DNA from 3 places in the Pseudoalteromonas sp. APC 3694 genome. Region 3 is predicted to be linked to each of the others. Evidence: predicted binding sites of a transcription regulator. Region 3 holds the regulator's gene; each other region holds the start of a gene.
The links. The regulator sigma-54, encoded in region 3, starts transcription at its own class of promoters, with help from an activator protein. The targets are predictions, from matches to a motif close to GTTGGCACGNNNNTNGNNT.
Positions count from the first base shown of each region.

Region 1 (6,962 bases), on a different contig from region 3:
AGAGATAAGTACATTTACCTGAGTAGGGCCTAGTAATTTAACTTGCTCTAGCAAATGCAGCATTGCGCCACTGCGAGTAACAATATTGCTTTGCGGAGTAATATCATCATTATTCACCCCATGTATTTCTATGGCTTTAGCTAAGCTATCGAATAGCTCATCTTTATCAACTGGCTTAGTAATAAAGGCAAAAATACCTTGCTTAGTCGCCTCTACCGCATCAGGAATTGAACCATGAGCCGTCATCATAATTACAGGTAGTGCTGGGTAGCGGCTTTGCAATTGTCGGTGCAGTGCCATTCCATCCATTTCATCCATTCTTAAATCGGTGATCACCGCATCAAATACTTGGCTTTTAAGTATTTGTAATGCATTCATGCCACTATCACAGGTTGTTACTTCATAACCTTTTGATTGAATTCGAATTGCCAGTAACTGCAGTAAGCTGGCATCGTCATCAACGAGTAACACTTTAGCGCTTGATGGAAGTGTGACTGACATAGCTACTGCTCCTTCGTTTCTTCACGTAATAAAAGTTGCTGTTCAATTGCAGCTAATGACGATAAGGTTTTTTGCATTTCAGCGTTTAATGCTTGTTGTTGTTTTTTTGCATTTATTTGCATTAATACCTGCTGCTTTTGCAGCCATAAATAGTGTTTTATATCGTCTGGCCAATAGTAAGCTTGATCTAGCTTAAGCAATTGACTCATAACAGTATCAGGGTCGCGACTAAGGTTGACGCATGCGGTATTAAAAAATGCCTTAAGTGCTTGCTCCCCTAAGTAAGTTTTATTGTCAGGCGTTAATTTAAAGCCACCACACTGATGGGCATGCCATGCAATAACTTGCGCTGCGGGCGGATACATAAGATCTAGTTTTGGCCGCGGCTTTGGATTGGGCTGGTTGCTTTTATTATCGGGCTGAGTTTGAGCTATTAGCTCAGGTTTAGCTGGTGTTTGAGTGTTTGTTAATTCACACCCAGATAAAAAAACGAGACTGCTGGTTAGCCATAAAATAGCCATTAAACGCGCAGACATATTATTTAACTCCTTTATTTTTATAGGGGATGACAATGTTAAATCGACAGCCTTGCGGCTCATTATGCTCAATAGTTAACTTACCCTGTAACTGTTCAACCGACTCTTTTACTATGGTAAGGCCTAAACCACTGCCTTGAAGACTAATCTCTTTACTGTGTTTACCTTGATAAAAAGCGCCAAAAACATATTCTTTTTCATGCTCTTTAATACCACAGCCCTCATCAGCGACCTGTATAATTAGGCCGTTATTTTCTAGACTCAAGCTAATAGTAACGACTTGGTTTGGCTGAGAAAACTTTAAGCCATTGGAAATTAACTGAATTAAAATCATTTCAATTAATTCTCTCGGTAAATTAAGTGCAACTGTCGGTAAGCTATTGTGCCAAATAAGCGACTGCTCTCGTGCATTTAACCTATGTTCAAAATGATTACTTACCTTTTTTATTAGCTGGTTAAATTCCACTTCACTAACATTATCTTTACTAGTTCGAATCGCGTTATAACTTAACAAGCTGTCTATCATAGTGCGTAATCTCACCATAGATTGACTGATTAACCCAAGCACTGCTTTTTGCTCATTATTGATGGGGCCAACGATTTCATCGGCTAGTAATTCAGTGCCCTCAACCATAGAGGCCAAAGGGGTTTTTAATTCGTGAGTAACGTGGCGTAAAAATGTATCTTTTTGTTGTTCTAACATATGCAGCTGCGCTTGCACCCACTGCAACTTGTTACCTAACTCTATGAGTTCAGCTGATCCCTGCACTGATATTTTTTGCTGCCAATCTCCTTGGCCTAATTTATCAATAACGGAGGTTAAACCTTTTAAACGGCCACTTATCCGCCATAAAAACCCACCGCCAACAAGTAAGGTTAAAGGCGTAAGTGCCACTAACCAGTTTATAAAGGAGGCTTGTAAATTTGTCAGTTTAATTTGGTTTTGAGTGATTTTGGCTTCATTGGTTTCGCGCAACCACATTGTTAGATCTGCCAGTATTTCACTAATTGGCACAAACAACTCTGCTTGCTCACGAGCTTCAACCACCAGTTTGGTATGCGCTGCTTTTAGCGTATCTGTTAACCGTTGCCATTGTTGAGTACTTTGTTGGCTGCTAGAAAGCTGTTTAAGCTCATTTATATTGTCCAGCGATGACTGCCATTTATCCACGATAAGTTTATCGAGTGAATCGCTTTTTAAAACCCAGTTTTGCCTTGTTGCCCTTTCTAAACTATTGAGCTCTTGTTTAAGTGCATTAAACGACTTGGTTACTTGGTAGTTATTACTGACAATTTGCTGTGTGACCGCTAATTGTTTATTCAATACATTTAAAAATACAATAACCACAATAGACAAAGGCAAGAGTGACAACAGCATGCTCATTACAAACTGGCCAATCAAATTAGGACGCCAGTTTACCAATGCTTTATATTTTTCAGCCATGATTGCAGGCATACACTAATCCTTTACTACTTTTAAGCGCTCTATTATTAAGCGCTCAACTTATACACTCGCTGAACCAAATACATTTTTGAGAGCAAAATCGTTGCAATGTCGCACAATTGCGACAAGTTAAACACTTGATTTAAAAATAGTAAAAAATTCTAACTAAGAAAATGTTGCATAAAACACACAACCGTCGGTAAATATTACTCATTAAAAAACACTCGAAAATTTAAACCATTGATTTTTAATAAAAATTAAAACTGGCACCATAATTGTAACACGCTTATAAATATTAATTTTTAAAGGCCAAGGAATGACTAAAGGTTATTTAAAATCTACTGCCTTAATAGCGTTATGTTTAACGAGTAGCCATTTATTTGCGCTTGATGTTAACACAGCATTTTACAGCCTAGATAAAGACAGCAACGGTACATTAAGCGAAGCAGAGGCCGGCGAAGATGCATTACTGCATGAGAATTTTGCACAAATAGACAAGAATGAAGACGGACAACTATCGTTCGATGAATTTAAACAGTTTGTAAAATAAAGGAGTATATTTATGAAACAATTAATTGGTGCTTTTTCGCTACTATTTTTAGCTATTAGCGCGACGGCATTGGCATCGTCGTTAAATGTACGTTTTATGCATTTAGATAAAAATATGGACGGCCAAATATCGCTCACTGAGGCCAAACAAGATAAGCAGCTACTTAAGCAATTTACTGATTTAGACAAAGACAATAACGAGATGATTTCTAAAAAAGAGTTCGAAAACTTTAAACCTTAAGTTTAGATTCAAGTTAAGTTTTATATTATAGAGTTAAAAGCATTTGCCATAATCCCAGAGGGAGTGTGTAAACGGATTTAATGTTGGGAGTTAAATTATGGCAAGTGCTTTCTTTCAATACTGCAGCAATTAAAATACACCTTGGAACGCCAACTATGAGAATACTGCTTCCCTTTATTGGTGCTTTACTTTTTATCAGCCAAAGTGCATTCGCACTTGATGTAAAGCAACGCTTTGACCACTTGGACAAAAATAATGATGGATATTTAACCCACAGCGAGCTTGCTGCTCAGCCTCAGCTATTAAACTCATTTTCAGATTGGGATGAAAATCAAGACAACAGAATTTCTTTAACTGAGTTTAAAAACTATCTAACCACCAATTTGTACTGAGTATTTAGATGAAACCTATCCGCCATATTATTTTACTAACGCTTACTGTTGTTAGCTGCATGAGCTTTGCGACAAATAGCTATATTGCCTCAGAATTTGAAAAACTTGACCGTAATCAAGATGGCTTTTTAACTCGTTCTGAAGCTGCCAGTGATCCAGCTTTATGGTCACGTTTTGGCAGTTACGACCGTGATAAAGACGCACAATTGTCATTAAGTGAATATAGTTTGTACGCCAGTAAATAAATAGCTCCCTCAAATAAAGCCTAGTTAATTAGGCTTTATTTGAGAAGATTAAACAAATTCTTTCCTGTTAACACGCAACCTATCCTACCCTGAATTTGCTTGCTCTAGCTAAAAGCTGGGCTTATTCGACTATTAATAAATTATGCTATTGGTATTCTAAATTTGAGTTTGCTACTGTGATAGTACAAATAATAACAACATACCTCTTATGCGACTCAATAAATTAATTAAACCGGTATTACTAGCAAGCCTCTGCGCCTTATCTAGTATGGCAATTGCACAAACGAAAGTAATATATAATGCCAATGGCTACTCACCTTTATACAAAGGAAAAATGCGTCATGGCGAAGTAAATACGTTTACGGCCTTGGTCATAAAAGATGGCAAAGTAGTTAAGACAGGTCCAGACAACTTAAAAAATAGCTTTCCTGGTGCAACCCTAATTGACGCGAAAGGCAAAACTCTACTTCCAGGACTCATTGATGCGCATGGACATATCATCGGGCTAGGTAATAATTTGTCGCAACTTGATGTGCGCGGTGCAAAGTCGGTAGATGAAGTAACCGCTAAACTCAAGGAATTTGCCAAAGATAAAAAAGGTTGGATCATTGGTCGAGGCTGGAACCAAGAGCTATGGTCAAATAGTCGCTTTCCTACGGCCGCTGACTTAGACAAAGTCGTTAACGATCGCCCTGTTATTTTATCGCGAGTAGATGGTCACGCCATTTGGGTTAACTCAAAAGCATTAGAACTTGCCAATATTAACGCTGATACATCAGCCCCAGCTGGCGGAGAAATTATAAAAGATGAGTTTGGTAAGCCCACCGGCATTTTTATTGATAAAGCAGAAACCTTGGTTACTCAACATATGCCTGCAACGTCTGCACAATCGGTCAGTAATGCATTAGATGCCGCAGGTAAACACTTACTAAGCCTAGGCATTACCTCAACTCACGATGCAGGTATTGATAAAACCACATGGCAAGTTTACAAACAACGCGCCGAGTTAGGCACATTACCGCTTAGAATTGTAGCAATGTTAAGTGCAGCAAGCCCAGATTTAAACATGATGCTTAAAGCCGGTCGTTATCAAGATTCACAAGACTTTTTATCTATCCGCAGTGTAAAAATTTATGCTGATGGTGCCTTAGGGTCACGCGGTGCTGCGCTTATTGAAGAATACGCTGATAGAGCCAACCATTTTGGCCTTATGCTTGAAACCCAACAAAAGCTAGAGCAATTATTTACCCTGACTTTTAAAAATGGTTTTAGCGCTAACACACATGCAATTGGCGATAGAGCAAATAAAATTGTGCTAGATGCCTATCAAAATGTATTTAAACAAACCGGTGGCATACTACTGCGCAATCGTATGGAGCATGCACAAATAGTCTCGCCAGAGGATATCCCGCGCTTTAAAACCCTGAAAATAATTCCATCAATGCAACCTGTGCATGCCACATCAGACATGCATATGGCTGAGCAGCGTTTAACCAACAAACAACTACAAGGCGCTTATGCTTGGCAAACATTTTTAAACCAAGGTTCAACGATTGCGGCGGGATCTGATTACCCTGTCGAACTAGCGAACCCATTTGATGGTTTATATTCTGCGATAACGCGCATGGATCATAATCAACTGCCTGAAAACGGTTGGCGCGCCAGTGAGGTATTGAGCAGAGAAGATGCATTACGTGCGTTTACCCTTGGCGGCGCGTATGCAGCGCATCAAGAGTTTAAAGTAGGTAGTTTAGAGCAAGGTAAATGGGCTGACTTTATACTGGTTGATCAAGACTACTTTAAAGTGCCTATTGAGCAGCTTTATAAAACTCAGGTATTGCAAACGTGGATAGCAGGTAAATTACGTTACCAAAAAGATTCAGCAAAGCCTGAGTAAAAACAAAAAAGGGTTAACTTAAAAGTTAACCCTTTTTTGTATCAGCCCTAGACTGACGATATAACTTAATAATGTGATATATATTGACCAGAGCTAACAAGCCATTAGTAAATGCCACCGGTACAGAACCGATTGCTGTACCGTAAAAAGTAAACGCAATACAGCCCAATAAATTAAACCAACGCAGTTTGGTTACATCGGTCATGGTCAAAGAAATAACTAGTAAAACGGATGCTAAATAACCTAAATATTCCCAACTCAATTGTTCTCTCCTAGGCTTTAGGTTAATATTACTAGCTAAATTTTAGTACATTATTAAAAACTGCTGCTTAGCAGTTTAAATAAAAAAGCTAACTTACCAATAAAACCTTAAAATATACTGGTTTTACCCACAATTTTTTAATCATTACACGGTAGAATGAAGGTCATTTAACGCCATTAAATAAATAACGGCGTGGGTAAGTTAGCGTAAATTCTTAATCTTAATGCTATCGTCATTAAGGTGTAATAAATAGGACATTTGTCCGAAGAGCATGATTGATGTTTCAATACCATTTTTCCAGTTACCTTGTTGAACAGCTGCTGACATTTGCCGGCAGTAGTTTTCAGCAATCAAAAAAAGAAATATTAATACAGCAAGACCAACCACTCACTAAGTTGGTACTGGTGCGAAGTGGTACTGTATCGTTTAGTTACGATGTAGGTAATGGCAGGCGTCTGCTACTTGGCCAGCTCGACTGTAATAACACCTTGATTGGCGAAATTGAAGCACTGAATAATAACCCGTGTATTTACACAGTAACTTGCTTCAGTGATGTCACGTATAATCTTATTGAGCTAAAACATTGGCGTTCATTATTGCTCGATAAACCCGAGCTAAGCTTATATACGGCGCAAACGATTGCGGCTAAGTTTCAAGAAAATCAAAAAATTAATTTAGATAAGCTGTTACTTCCCTTAAGCTACAACATTGCTAAAGACTGTTTATTGCGTGCGGAGAATAACAACCCCACTTTATTGCGTGCTTATCCTACGGTAAATGCCGAAGCAGAGCGCTTTGCAACTACTGAGCGTGCATACAGGCGTGTAGTGAGTGAGTTAGTAGAGAAAAACTTAGTGCAAAGAAGCACACAAGGACTACAAGCTGTCGATATTCC
Region 1 is NZ_JASDDE010000006.1:39,422-46,383, forward strand. Features, by position in the region: gene QMA00_RS03715 (sigma 54-interacting transcriptional regulator) at 1-501, opposite strand, end outside; gene QMA00_RS03720 (hypothetical protein) at 504-1,037, opposite strand; gene QMA00_RS03725 (HAMP domain-containing sensor histidine kinase) at 1,039-2,493, opposite strand; gene QMA00_RS03730 (EF-hand domain-containing protein) at 2,798-3,031, shown strand; gene QMA00_RS03735 (hypothetical protein) at 3,044-3,271, shown strand; gene QMA00_RS03740 (EF-hand domain-containing protein) at 3,427-3,663, shown strand; gene QMA00_RS03745 (calcium-binding protein) at 3,672-3,908, shown strand; gene QMA00_RS03750 (amidohydrolase) at 4,117-5,805, shown strand; gene QMA00_RS03755 (YgjV family protein) at 5,831-6,067, opposite strand; gene QMA00_RS03760 (cyclic nucleotide-binding domain-containing protein) at 6,346-6,962, shown strand, end outside.
Region 1: QMA00_RS03730 (EF-hand domain-containing protein) is a predicted target of sigma-54. The motif match lies at 2,744-2,762, and genes of this name have one in related genera.

Region 2 (6,962 bases), on a different contig from region 3:
GCACGTAGCAGCCTAAATAAATCAAAATATGATTATCTGATCTGAAGGATGTTCTGTTGAATAGTTGAGTTAACCTCAAGCGCACGAGAGTTTGCTTGGAAGTTACGCTGCGCACTAATCAAATCAACCAGCTCATTGGTTAAGTTTACGTTAGACTGCTCAAGAGCTGACGAATTAATGTTGCCTAGTGTGCCTGAACCTGGCTCACCCGCAATTGGTTCCCCCGAGGTCAAACTTTTTTTCCATGAAGTGTCACCTACTTGCTGTAGACCTTGCGAGTTTGAAAAGCGTACCATGGCAACTTGTCCCAAAAATGTTGAATCGCCGTTACTATAAGACGCCACTACTTTGCCGTCGGTGCCAATATCAATACCCGCTAAACGTCCTACTGTCGCACCATCTTGTTCAAGTGCTTTTACTTCAAAGCGACTTGCATATTGTGTTGGTACTTTATTGGCGGTTCCAGCCTGATCTCGCCAATTTATATCTATGTTAGCAGGAAAACTAGCTCCATTTGTTAACATATCAGATAACCCTGGTGTCCCTCCTCCACCGGCTACAATAGATAACGGATTAAATGTGTTACCTACATTAGGTGTTGTTGTGCCATTTACAGTTGTGGTCGAGGGTAAACCGCTCGAATCAAATTTAAACGTACTAATAGGCTCAAACGGAAGAGCTGCTGTTCCATCCTGTTCAACGCCATCACTACCAAAAGATTTGCCATCAAGCGTAGCATGTACATCCCATTGGTTTTCATCACCAGGGACTGATGGATCGTTCTTCACAAAGAAAAACTGAAGCACGTGAGGTTCACCCAAAGAATCATAAACAGTTGTTGATGTTGATGAATTGTATGTTGCGCTTTCAGTAGGATTAAAAGGAAGCGTTGGCGCATCTGCACGGGAGTCTAAATTAAATGAACTGTACACACTAGAGGTAGCACGTGGAGACCCGGACGAGTCTGGTATTTGTAGTGCTGAAGAGGTACTTAAGCTTACGGATGTTGTATCACCAGTTGCTTCGTCAACGGGGAACCCTTGTAAAAAATTACCCTTTGCATCAACAACAAAATTGTCTTTGTTTAATTTAAATGCCCCGGAGCGTGTGTAAGTAAAATCTTGAGCGCCTAAATCTTGACTCATGGCAAAATAACCCTCACCCGTAATCGCTAAATCAAGTGAGTTATTAGTAAACTGCAACGAGCCTTGGTGAAACTGCTGGGCAACCATAGTGGTTTGTACACCATCACCATTTTTCGTTTTACCGGCGCTAAATACTGATGATGCGTATACATCAGCAAATTCAGCGCGAGACTCTTTAAAGCCCGTGGTATTTACGTTGGCAATATTATTGGCGGTAACATCTAAATCTTTTTGTGCGGCAGCAAGGCCTGTTAATGCAATATTGAAGCTCATAATTAACCTCTAACCTAAAAAATATTTAGCCTATTGGCTAAAAAATACATAAAATCTATTACGCGATTTCTGCGACATCAGTCAGCCTAACCGCACCTTCTTTGGTATTAATAATAATGCCGCTTGAGCCATTAATATTAACACTCTCAATATTTTTGAATGTAGCTAATGGGAGGCTTGAAAATTCCCCATTTGTACTACCTTCGGCCGCTACATTGTATTCACCAGGAGGTAGACGCTCACCGTCTTCATTGGTACCATCCCATGCAAAGCGGATAGCTCCTGCAGGCTGAGTGCCTAAATCTATAGTTTTAACCAATTGCCCTGATGCATCTTCAATGCGAATCATTAAACTATCGACTGGCTTTTCAGCTACAACAGAACCTCTTGATTCACCCGACTCATTAAGCTCCAGTGTATCCGACTCCAACAAAGCTTGTTTGCCAACCAGTGTTGATGCTTGCAATGCTGAATTTGATGTCATCGACGCAGCTAAAGACTCAAAGTTAGAGTTTAAATTTGAGATCCCTTCAGCCATGGTAAAGTTTGTCATTTGTGCAATCATCTGATCGTTATCAGCTGGTTTGCTGGGATCTTGATATGACAACTGCTGTGTTAACAACGAAAAGAAATCTTCTTGGGTTAACGCATCACTCTCATCTTTTTTTGGCACTTGCTTATCTTGCCAACGTAAAGAGTCCATGTAGGATGAAGAAGTACTAATATCGTTACTCATGAGCTACCCTCAGTTACCGCTGACCTAACAGCAGTGTTTTACTTAACATTTGCTTAGCTGCATCAGCAACTTGAACATTTGTCTGATAAGAGCGAGAAGCAGAAATCATATTTGCCATCTCCTCAACAACATTCACGTTGGGTTTGTAAATATATCCATTTTCATCCGCACTCGGGTGATTTGGGTTATATTCGATTTGTAGTGGTTTATTACTTTCAACCACTCCTAACACTTTTACACCAACGGCAGAGCCCTGTGGGTTGCTTGCTGACGCTGACGCTTTTGTTAGCTCCGCAGCAAATACAGGTTGTCGCGCTCGGTACGTCTCATTTTGTGAAGAGCTAATTGTATTGGCATTAGAGATATTACTTGCCGTGGTATTTAATCGCACGTTTTGCGCGCTCATACCCGAACCTGCAATATCAAACACATTATATAAACTCATAATTAGGCTCCTTGACTACCGAGGGCTTTTTTCAGGCCTTTAAATTTACCATTAAGAAACTGGACACTGGCCTGATACTCCATAGCATTCTGTGTATACAAGTTCCGTTCCACTTGTATATCAACAGAGTTGCCATCACCTGTATCTGTTTGATTTGGCGTACGAAATAGTTCATTACTAGCTACACTACGGGTACCACCGGCAATGTGTTTTTCATTGGTTCTTACCATGGTATTGCCGCTTAGTTGGTTGGACTTTGCCGTTTTTAATGCTGAGGCAAAGTCGATATCTTTTGCTTTATAGCCGGGCGTATCAGCATTTGCGATATTAGTAGCGAGCATTTCTGCTCTTTGCGAACGGATCAACATCGCATGCGGATGCACGCCTAATGCTTTATCAAAACTGATAGCCATAACTACCTCCAAAAAATTGACTCAGTACCGATAAAGCAATAAATGAGCCAGCAGTGAAAATAGTGATGATAAAAACAAAAAACGACGCAATAGGCGTCGTTTAGAGGAGGGATAATATATTAATGAAGGTCATTTCTTTTGATAAATGATACCAGGGTTACAACGCACCATATCAAAGTCAGTACTTAAACCAGACATAGACTCCGACGCACCTAAAAATAAATACCCCTTAGGGTTAAGTGCTTGAGAGAATTGTGCAATTATTTTGGCTTTCACCTCAGGTGAAAAGTAAATTAAAACATTACGGCAAAATATAATATCGAACTTACCCATTAAAGCGTACGAATCGAGCAAATTTAAATGCCTAAAGCTCACTTGCTTTTTCAATGAATCAACCACTTTTGCCATACCATTGCCGCTGTCTTTAAAAAACTTTTTACGACGTTCAGCAGAGAGTCCGCGAGCCAATGCCAATGCATCATATTCAGCATGTTTACACATATCAAGCATGGTATTTGATATATCTGTACCAATTATTTGTGCACCCATTTTTAAAACACCAGGGCTGCTGGATTGAAACTCAGCAACCGACATCGCTATTGAGTAGGGTTCTTGTCCTGATGAGCTCGCCGCAGACCATATTTTTAATGGCCTATTTAACGTTTTAAACTCAGGGAATAATCTGGTTTTAAGTAACTCAAACGGATACTGATCTCTAAACCACAATGTCTCATTGGTTGTCATGGCATCAACAACGGCTGCGCGCAACTGGCGCTCATGCACACCGAGAGTTTTACTTACCAATTCAGACAACGATTCAACATTAAATCGAGACATTAATGGTGCCAAACGGCTCTTTACCAAATACTGCTTATTTTCACCTAAAACAATACCGCACTGTTGTTCTAAAAATAAGCGAAATTGATCGTATTCGTTTTGCTGCAAATCTTTATTAGTCAAATCAATAACACCTATGTTTATTAATCACGATGAACCCATTTATTAACGGCTGTTGCAAGCTCGTCTGGGTTAAATTTTGCAATAAAATCATCTGCTCCTACTTTTTCAATCATCGCTTGATTGAAAACACCACTCAATGATGTGTGTAAAATCACATGTAGTGGCGCAAGTTTAGGATTAGCTTTGATTTCTGCAGTCAGCGTGTAACCATCCATTTCTGGCATTTCTACATCAGAAATGAGTAGCCCTACTCGCTCTGTAATATCATTTACGCAATCGAGCTCTGCAATTTCTTTTAATCTTATTAAAGCTTCTTTACCATTTTTAGCCAACTCAATTGTTACACCTAATGGTTCCAATGCTCGTTTTACTTGATTTCGCGCAACAGCCGAATCATCAGCAATAAATACTATTCTCTCGCCTAAATCTTTTTGTATATTACCTTGCGAGGCAACATCATCGCTCACGGTAGTATTAACTGGGCAGATTTCGTTTAAGATTTTTTCTACGTCGAGTATCTCAACGAGCTCATTTTCAATTTCAGTGACGGCTGTTAAATAAGAATAACGACCCGCTCCTGACGGCGGTGGCATTATTTTTTCCCAGTTCATGTTAACTATACGCTCAACACCACCTACTAAGAATCCTTGCACTGTACGGTTATACTCAGCAATTATTATAAAGCCATCTTCGATGCTTTTTATTGGGCGCCCGCCTACGGCCATAGATAAATCAATCACCGAAATAGTTTGTCCACGAATATGTGCTACGCCACGGATATAAGTGTTAGATTTCGGCATGCTAGTCAATGGAGGGCATTGAAGAACTTCTCTTACCTTGAACACATTAATACCAAAGCGCTGACGCCCATTAAGCTTAAATAACAATAATTCCAAGCGGTTTTGCCCAACCAACTGTGTACGTTGGTTTACTGAGTCTAAAATGCCGGCCATTTAAATCTCCTAAGAAAACAAATATAAGGAACGATAATTGCTTTCAATTAATAAAGCGTCATAACACAACGGGGGCGTCTAAATTCTGACACAAAATATTTATACCCTGTTTGCAACCATAAGCATAGTCGAAACATTATGAGTTTATTCAAAAAAACCAGAAGATACAGTGTTTTTTATTTTCTTGCTAGCCTCTGCTTCGCTTTGCCACTAAAGGCACAAGTATTTAGTAAAGAGTTATTGCAAGAAATAGCTGTATCTTATGTTGCTCAAAAAGCAGTGACTACAAATGATAACAAAATACAGTTCAGTGCATTACCGTTAGATAGCCGCATACCTGATCGCCATTGTAACTCAGAACTAGCGCTAGCAACCCCAAGTGAGCCCCCATTTAATCGTCAGGTCACCATTCAGATAAAATGCAACGATAATGAGAACTGGGCACAATACGTGCACGTTAGAATCACTGAATCAGCACCGGTTGTAGTTGCAACTACTAACTTAGCACGAGGTGAAGTGATTACTCCATCCCATTTAAGTATTGATATGCGCCCTGTGCACTTTATACGTGTTCAGTATCTTGATGACCCTGCACTACTTATTGGTAGCCGCAGCAAACGTAATATTCGTGAAGGTATGCCAGTACTACTTAATCAAATTTGTATGGTATGCAAAGGCGACTCTGTCAACATTTTTGCCAACATTAAAGGGTTAAGAGTAAAAACCACGGGTGTTGCATTAGAGGATGGCACCTTGGGTGAACAAGTACGAGTAGAAAACAAAAAGACAGGTAAAGTTTTAAATGCGCGTGTAGATGGTGTAGAGTCAGTTCAGGTAAATATTTAATATAAATTTATGCTAAAGTATCTTTAATAAATGCCGATATGAAGGCATCAGTTGGGTAATAAATGGGCTTTTATTATGGTCGGTCAAGTAAATAAATCAAATCAACAACCGAGTGTTTTAACAAACACTCAACAGCAAAAAGTTGATTTAAAAAGAGATAATGCAAATACACAGGCTGCACAAACGCCTTCACCTAAAGCTGCAAGCGATTCGGTGAGCTTAACACCGCAAGCTAAGCAATTAAAATCGTTACAAGAGAAAGCGCAGCAGTCTTCTGATTTTGACAGTAACAAAGTTGCTGAGCTTAAAAAAGCGATTACTGAAGGCAAGTATCAAATAGACAGTGAGAAACTTGCCAAAAATTTAGCAGACTTCGAGTTTAATGTTTATGGCTGATCACAATAGTTTAATTACGATTAAACTAAATGAGCAAATTACTTGCTTAACAAAACTGAGCGAGTTACTCACTCAGGAGCTTACTGCGATTGCATCTCGAAGAGGCGAAGGTTTAAAAGAAATTGCCCAACAAAAAATGTCTTTTTTAACCAGTATAAGCACCCTTGATAAAGAACTCAGCAAACTAATTGCCAGTAATGATCAGCAAACAGATGAAAACGCTGACTTAATAAAGCTAACTCGAGAAAAGCTTGAGCAGTGTCAAAAACAAAATGAAGTTAACGCTCACGCAGCGCACCAGGCACAGTTAAGTGTTAAGCAACTGAAAGGTATTTTAATTGGTGCACCTTCGTCTATGACCTACGATCAAGCCGGTAGCGTAGTTAATACTGACAACAGCATTGTGCGTAACCTAAAAGCCTAAAGAATACTCATAAAAAACGCCTAAACGAATATTCGTTTAGGCGTTTTTTATGAGTAATAATTTGTCGGTTAGTAATAACTTGTCGATTAGTAATAAGTGACCTTTTTCACTTCCCGTGGTTTTATCTCACCGATGTACAAGTCGTGTACGCGCTTCATATTAAGCTCAAGCTCAGTAATATACATATCATTAACAGCATAAGTTTTTATAATTTGCGCGCCTTTTATAATACCTTGCACTTTACTCTGTAAATAATCATCTTGGGCAACAGAGCCTGCGACGGTTGTGCCAGCGGTAATTTTTTGCCCGTACACTTGTTCCGTTAGTTCGCGGTATGCTTCTAGCTTGGAGGCTTTAATTGCCATAAGCTG
Region 2 is NZ_JASDDE010000001.1:90,620-97,581, forward strand. Features, by position in the region: gene flgE (flagellar hook protein FlgE) at 33-1,418, opposite strand; gene QMA00_RS00470 (flagellar hook assembly protein FlgD) at 1,477-2,154, opposite strand; gene flgC (flagellar basal body rod protein FlgC) at 2,168-2,599, opposite strand; gene flgB (flagellar basal body rod protein FlgB) at 2,602-3,012, opposite strand; gene QMA00_RS00485 (protein-glutamate O-methyltransferase CheR) at 3,142-3,972, opposite strand; gene QMA00_RS00490 (chemotaxis protein CheV) at 3,993-4,925, opposite strand; gene flgA (flagellar basal body P-ring formation chaperone FlgA) at 5,064-5,771, shown strand; gene flgM (flagellar biosynthesis anti-sigma factor FlgM) at 5,847-6,167, shown strand; gene flgN (flagellar export chaperone FlgN) at 6,160-6,591, shown strand; gene QMA00_RS00510 (LPP20 family lipoprotein) at 6,678-6,962, opposite strand, start outside.
Region 2: flgB (flagellar basal body rod protein FlgB) is a predicted target of sigma-54. The motif match lies at 3,046-3,064, and genes of this name have one in related genera.

Region 3 (6,962 bases):
AAGCTTTAACCAAGCCTGTCAATTAATGTATGACTGCTCAGGTCGTATTATTGTTATTGGCATGGGTAAATCAGGCCATATTGGTAACAAAATAGCCGCCACTCTTGCCAGTACCGGCAGCCCCGCATTTTTTGTTCACCCGGGTGAAGCAAGCCATGGTGATTTAGGAATGATCACAGCAAATGACGTGGTTATCCTCATTTCAAACTCTGGTGAAACCAGCGAAGTACTTAATATTATTCCAGTATTAAAGCGCATTGGTGCCAAAATGATTGCCATGACAGGCAACCAAGGCTCAACCATGGCAACATTGGCAAATGTGCATGTGTGTATTAAAGTTGAACAAGAAGCCTGCTCATTAGGCTTAGCACCTACTGCAAGTACCACTGCCACACTCGCTATGGGTGATGCCATGGCGGTGGCATTATTAGAAGCACGCGGCTTTACTGCTGATGATTTTGCACTATCGCACCCTGGTGGTAGCTTAGGCAAGCGATTACTCTTAACTCTTAAAGATGTTATGCACAGCGGTATTCACACGCCTATTATTAATGAAACGCAAACCATTAAAGACGCCTTAATTGAAATGTCAGCCAAAGGGCTTGGCATGACCGCTATTATAAATAGTAATCAGCAATTATCGGGGTTGTTTACCGATGGTGATTTACGCCGTATTTTAGAGCAACGTATTGACATTCATAGCACTGAAATTAATGTTGTGATGACCAAGTCGTGTACTACAGCTACCCAAGAGATGCTCGCGGCTGAAGCGTTAAATATTATGGAACAAAAACGTATTAATGGTTTAATTGTAATTAATGAGCATAATCAACCGATTGGCGCACTAAATATGCAAGACTTACTTAAAGCCGGAGTGCTATAAATGCAATTTGAAGATCTCTATCAACCGCTAAGTGATGATGCAAAGGCGCGCGCAAAAAAAGTAAAGCTATTAATTTGTGATATTGATGGTGTATTTTCTGATGGCCGTATTTACCTTGGAAACCAAGGTGAAGAACTCAAAGCATTTAACACCAAAGACGGATTTGGTATTAAAGCCCTGATTAACAGCGGTTTTGAAGTCGCCGTAATCACTGGGCGCCATTCTCATATAGTGCAGCAACGTATGAGCAGTTTAACCGTACAACATATATATCAAGGCCAAGAAGACAAGCTTATAGCCTATCAAGAATTAAAACAAAAATTAGCGCTTAGCGATGAGCAAATTGCTTATATAGGTGATGATGGCCCAGACATGCCAGTAATGGAGCAAGTCGGTTTTGCGGTTGCCGTAAACGATGCTCATCCACTTATTAAACGTTTATCACATTATGTAACCCAACTGCCCGGCGGTTTTGGGGCGGTAAGAGAGCTGACAGACTTACTTATGCTCGAAAATAACAAGCCACTAACTAGCCAAGGAACGAGTTCATGAATGTAGCGCGCATTATACTGAGCGTTTTATTCATAAGCTGTATGGTTTGGCTCTGGTATCCTTATTTTACTAAGGTTGATATTACTGCAAGCGAAGAAACACAAGTTATTGCTAAGCCTGATTATACCGCTATTGAGCTAAAACAAACGGCTTATAATGAACAAGGTAAAGTGAGCCATAAGGTAACTGCGGTAAAAATGGAGTTGTATCAACAACTCGGTTTTACCTTTTTTGAAAAGCCTATATTCACTTTATACAACGAGCAGCAAACATGGCGTATTAACGCCGATGAAGCCACCCTCTACGACGACCGTCAACTGGTGTTAGAGGGTAATGTAACCGCTCAAAACTTAGTAGATAACGCCATGATCGATACGATCACCGCCCAGACCATCAATGTTGATATAAAACTATTAACCATGCAATCACAGCAGCCTGTCGTTATTACAGGACCTAATTTAAAAATCACAGGTAAAGGCCTTGAGGCCGATTTAAAAACCGAGGTGATTAAACTTATTAACCATACGCGAACCCTATATTATGACCAATAACCTATTTAAAATTTTAATTGTTCCCTCACTATTAATTGCTTTTAACAGTAATGGCGCTGAACCTGCTGAAGCCCCCGCTGCTAATCAAATTTCAATTAGTGCAGATAAGCAAGAAGGTCAATTAAAAGAAAACGTAGGCATTTTTGAGAAAAATGTTGAAATTATTCATGGTAATCGCCGTATCACAGCTGACCGTTTAGAAGTGCATAAACGCGATGACCTAGGCGATAACAAACAGTTATTAATTGCCACAGGCAGCCCTGCATATTTTGAAGAAACACAAGCCGATGGCACCATAATGAGCGCCAGTGCGAATGAAGTGCGTTACGATGTGTCGCTGCGTTTTTTAACCTTAATCGGCGATGCAAGCATTGCTCAAGCAGGTCAAAAAATAACAGCTAAAAGTATCACTTACGATATCGGGCAGCAGTTAATTAGCGCAGAAAAAGACGAAAACTCAACAGACCGTGTACACACTATTTTAGTGCCTGTTGAAAATAAAAAAGAAGATGATAAAGGCCAACCATGAGCACATTAAAAGCAGAGCTATTAGCTAAAAGCTACAAAGGTCGTGAAGTTGTAAAAAACGTTGGCCTAGAGGTTGAAGCTGGCAGTATTGTGGGGTTACTTGGCCCTAATGGTGCAGGTAAAACCACCACTTTTTATATGATTGTAGGCCTTGTCCCTAGTGATAAAGGCAAAATATCAATTGATGATAAAGATATTACTTTATTACCGATGCACAGCCGAGCGCGTTTAGGGATTGGTTATCTACCGCAAGAGTCGTCTATTTTTAGAAAGCTGACTGTTTATCAAAACTTAATGGCTATCTTAGAAACACGTAAAGAATTAAATAAACAACAACGCGAAGATACCTTAAATAATTTACTTGATGAATTTAGCATTCAGCATATCCGCGACAGCCAAGGTATGGCCTTATCAGGTGGTGAACGTCGCCGCGTTGAAATTGCTCGCGCGTTAGCAGCAAACCCTAAATTTATCCTTTTAGACGAACCCTTTGCGGGGGTTGATCCTATCTCAGTATTAGATATTAAAAAGATTATAGAGCATCTTAAAAACCGTGGCATTGGCGTACTTATTACAGACCATAACGTGCGCGAAACACTTGATGTTTGTGAAAAAGCCTACATAGTTTCTCATGGGGAGTTAATTGCATCAGGCACTCCTGAATACGTATTAAACGATAAAACAGTACGCGATGTTTATTTGGGCGAGCAGTTCAAGCTCTAATATGTGTGTTATTACACTAAGCATCTGCTAAGATTAATTATACTTAGGTCTGTTGACCTTTCAAGGTTGAATTTTCAGCAGTTTGTTTGGTATTTAGGCAAGGCAGAGTCTATGTGGTGTGATATTCCCCATAAATAGGCGATAACGCAGCATCAATGCCAAACAGGCGCTGCCCTTCGGGTTCTGCCTAGGGACGATTTACTCTTTGTTGCCTACATGGATGTAGGTAAGGAGCGTGAGCAGGACGCGGAAGCTTTGCTCGGTTTTGACTTAGCCCACTAGGTTACAAACCTCGCGCCGCAATTAAACCGCCCCTAGTTTGAACAAATTTTAATCCGTAAAGGTCAACAGACCGTAATTTAAAAGGATTGTTAGAGATACATGAGGCAATCATTACAGCTGCGCATGGGCCAGCAACTTACAATGACTCCACAGTTGCAACAAGCAATTCGCTTATTGCAACTCAGTACATTGGATCTCCAGCAAGAAATTCAAGAAGCGCTCGATAGCAACCCCTTGCTTGAAGTTGAAGAACATGATTACAGCGAAGACACTGCAGGTAAAAACGAACAAAAAGCCGATAACGATGACTTAACGCTAAGTGCCTCAGCTGACGATAAACCTAGCGAGTATGAGCAAGATAGCGGCGAAGCAATGACCAAAGACACCATTAGCGATGATATGGCTATGGATGTTACTTGGGATGAATATATGAGCGCTGCGCCTGCCTCTTCATCGGGTCCAATGCCAGAAGATGAATCTATTTATCAAGGCTCTTCGACTGAAACGCTGCATGAGTATTTAATGTGGCAACTTCAACTGACGCCGTTTAGTCCTACCGATGAAGCGATAGCTATTGCAATTGTAGAAGCTGTGGACGACTCAGGGATTCTAACCCTTAGCTGTGAAGAAATATTAGAAAGCTTTAACCAAGAAAACGACGGCGAAGATGAAGTTGAACTTGACGAAATAGAAGCGGTACTAAAGCGTATTCAACTATTTGATCCAGTGGGAATAGCCGCGCGTAGTTTACAAGAGTGCTTGTGTATTCAGCTAAATCAATTTGATAAAGACACACCTTTTTTAAACGAAACAAAAATGATCTTAACCGATCATATTGATTTACTTGCTGCACGTGACTATCGCACGTTGATGAAAAAAACAAAGCTTAAAGAAGATGAGCTAAAAGAAATCATGACGTTGATTCATACGCTCAGCCCAAAACCGGCAGACACTATTGTTAGAGAAGAGTCTGAATACGTTATTCCTGATGTGTCGGTTAAAAAAGTTAAAGGTCGTTGGGTAGTTGAATTAAATCCAGATAGCATGCCTAAGATCAGAGTAAATAGCCAATATGCAGCTATGTCGCGTACGGTTAAATCAAGTGGTGATAGCCAGTTTATTCGCTCGCACTTACAAGAGGCTAAATGGTTTATAAAAAGCTTAGAAAGTAGAAATGACACGCTACTTAAAGTAACCAACTGTATTGTGCAGCAGCAACAGGCCTTTTTTGAACACGGCCCTGAGGCTATGAAGCCTATGGTGCTTAACGATGTGGCTGAAATGGTGGAAATGCATGAGTCGACTATATCGCGTGTTACTACGCAAAAATACATGCATACACCACGTGGCATTTTTGAGCTTAAATATTTCTTTTCAAGCCATGTAAGTACTGAAAATGGTGGCGAATGTTCATCAACAGCAATACGTGCATTAATTAAAAAATTAATCGCTGCAGAAAACTCAGCTAAACCATTGAGTGATAGTAAAATTGCAGATATATTGGCAGAGCAAGGAATTAAAGTAGCGAGGAGAACCATTGCAAAATATCGCGAATCTCTAGCTATTCCCCCGTCTAATCAACGTAAAAGTTTGATTTAAGGCGTACAACAAAGAGGAAAATGTTTATGCAACTGAATTTAACTGGTCGCCATGTAGATATTACCGACTCGCTTAGAGACTACGTAAATAGCAAATTTTCGAAGTTACAGAGGCACACTGATCACATAACGAATGTGCACGTTATTCTCGATGTAGAAAAACTAAACCAAAAAGCTGAAGCAACCGTTCATGTTAGTGGCGCTGAGATTTTTGCTTCTACTGAGCATCAAGATATGTATGCCGCTATAGACTCGCTCATTGACAAGCTAGATCGTCAAGTAATTAAACACAAAGAGAAACTTGCTCGACACTAACACTATGAAACTAAGCTCACTTATCTGTCAGGACTGCAGTAAAGCTGCGGTCCTTTTTAATAGTAAAAAAAGAATTTTAGAATTTATCAGTGAATTGGCTCACAATAAACTGCCCTATTTAACACAACAAGATATTCTTAATGCATTAACTGCAAGAGAAAAGCTTGGAAGCACAGGCATTGGTCGAGGCATTGCTATTCCACATGGTCGCATGAGCGGTGCTCAAGAGCCCCTAGCTTTGATTTTAGTGAGCGAAACAGCTATTAATTTTGATGCGATTGATAACCGGCCGGTTGACATTTTTGTCGCGTTAATTGTTCCCGATGGCGATAATCAGCAGCATTTGAAGACGCTAGCCACGATTGCTGATAAGCTCAATGATAAAGAATTTTGTAAACAGTTACGCGCCGCCAAATCGGATAGCGAACTGTATCAGGTTATCGTCAGTCAATCGTAGTAATAAAGAAAGGTGATAAATGGAATTAATAATTATAAGCGGTCGTTCAGGCTCAGGTAAATCTGTGGCGTTACGCGTTGTGGAAGACTTAGGTTATTATTGTGTAGACAATATTCCTCTTAATTTATTACCATCATTAGTGCGCAGCGTTTCCGACAGTTATAATAAAATTGCTGTGAGTGTTGATGTGCGTAATCTACCTAAAGAGCAACAGCAATTTAATGAAATACTCGAATATTTACCTGGTTTTACTAAACCAACGGTATTTTATTTAGACAGTGACGATCAAACATTAATAAAACGTTTTTCAGAAACGCGACGTCTCCACCCTTTATCTATTGATTCTTTGCCGCTTGATTTAGCCATAAAAAAAGAAAAACAACTACTTGATGTATTGATTAACCGTGCTGATTATATGATTGATACCACGGATTTAAGTGTGCATCTGCTTGCTGAATCTATTCGTGAAAAAATACTCGGAAAAAAAGATAAACAACTGATCATTACCTTTGAGTCATTTGGTTTTAAACACGGCATCCCTAAAGAAGCAGATTACGTATTCGATGCCCGTTTTTTACCAAACCCGCATTGGGAGCCTGAACTTAAGCCACTTACGGGGCTGGACCAACCAGTAAAAGACTACCTAGCAAGTCACAGTATAGTGCAAAAATTTACATGGCAAATTCAAACATTTGTGCAAACATGGCTGCCGCATTTAGAACGAAATAACCGCAGCTACTTAACCATTGCAATTGGCTGTACCGGTGGGCAACACCGCTCTGTTTATTTAGCGCAAACCATTGCTGAAAGCTTTGCAATGAGTCATCCTAATGTAAAAATTCGCCACCGAGAACAAGAATAAAATCAAAGCTTGCGAGAACATGTCATGCGCTTAGAAAATACATTTTTAATAAAAAACAAATTAGGATTACACGCTAGAGCGGCGACAGTATTAGCTCAGCTTTCTGTGCAATTTGATGCCACAATCACTTTATTTCAAGATGACAAACAAGCCGCTGGCGATAGCGTGCTGGCACTTATGTTACTCGAAAGCAGCCAAGGCAAAGAAGTTA
Region 3 is NZ_JASDDE010000056.1:13,116-20,077, reverse strand. Features, by position in the region: gene QMA00_RS15560 (KpsF/GutQ family sugar-phosphate isomerase) at 1-883, shown strand, start outside; gene kdsC (3-deoxy-manno-octulosonate-8-phosphatase KdsC) at 884-1,435, shown strand; gene lptC (LPS export ABC transporter periplasmic protein LptC) at 1,432-1,986, shown strand; gene lptA (lipopolysaccharide transport periplasmic protein LptA) at 1,976-2,515, shown strand; gene lptB (LPS export ABC transporter ATP-binding protein) at 2,512-3,237, shown strand; gene QMA00_RS15535 (RNA polymerase factor sigma-54) at 3,619-5,118, shown strand; gene hpf (ribosome hibernation promoting factor) at 5,145-5,432, shown strand; gene ptsN (PTS IIA-like nitrogen regulatory protein PtsN) at 5,437-5,889, shown strand; gene rapZ (RNase adapter RapZ) at 5,909-6,751, shown strand; gene QMA00_RS15515 (HPr family phosphocarrier protein) at 6,776-6,962, shown strand, end outside.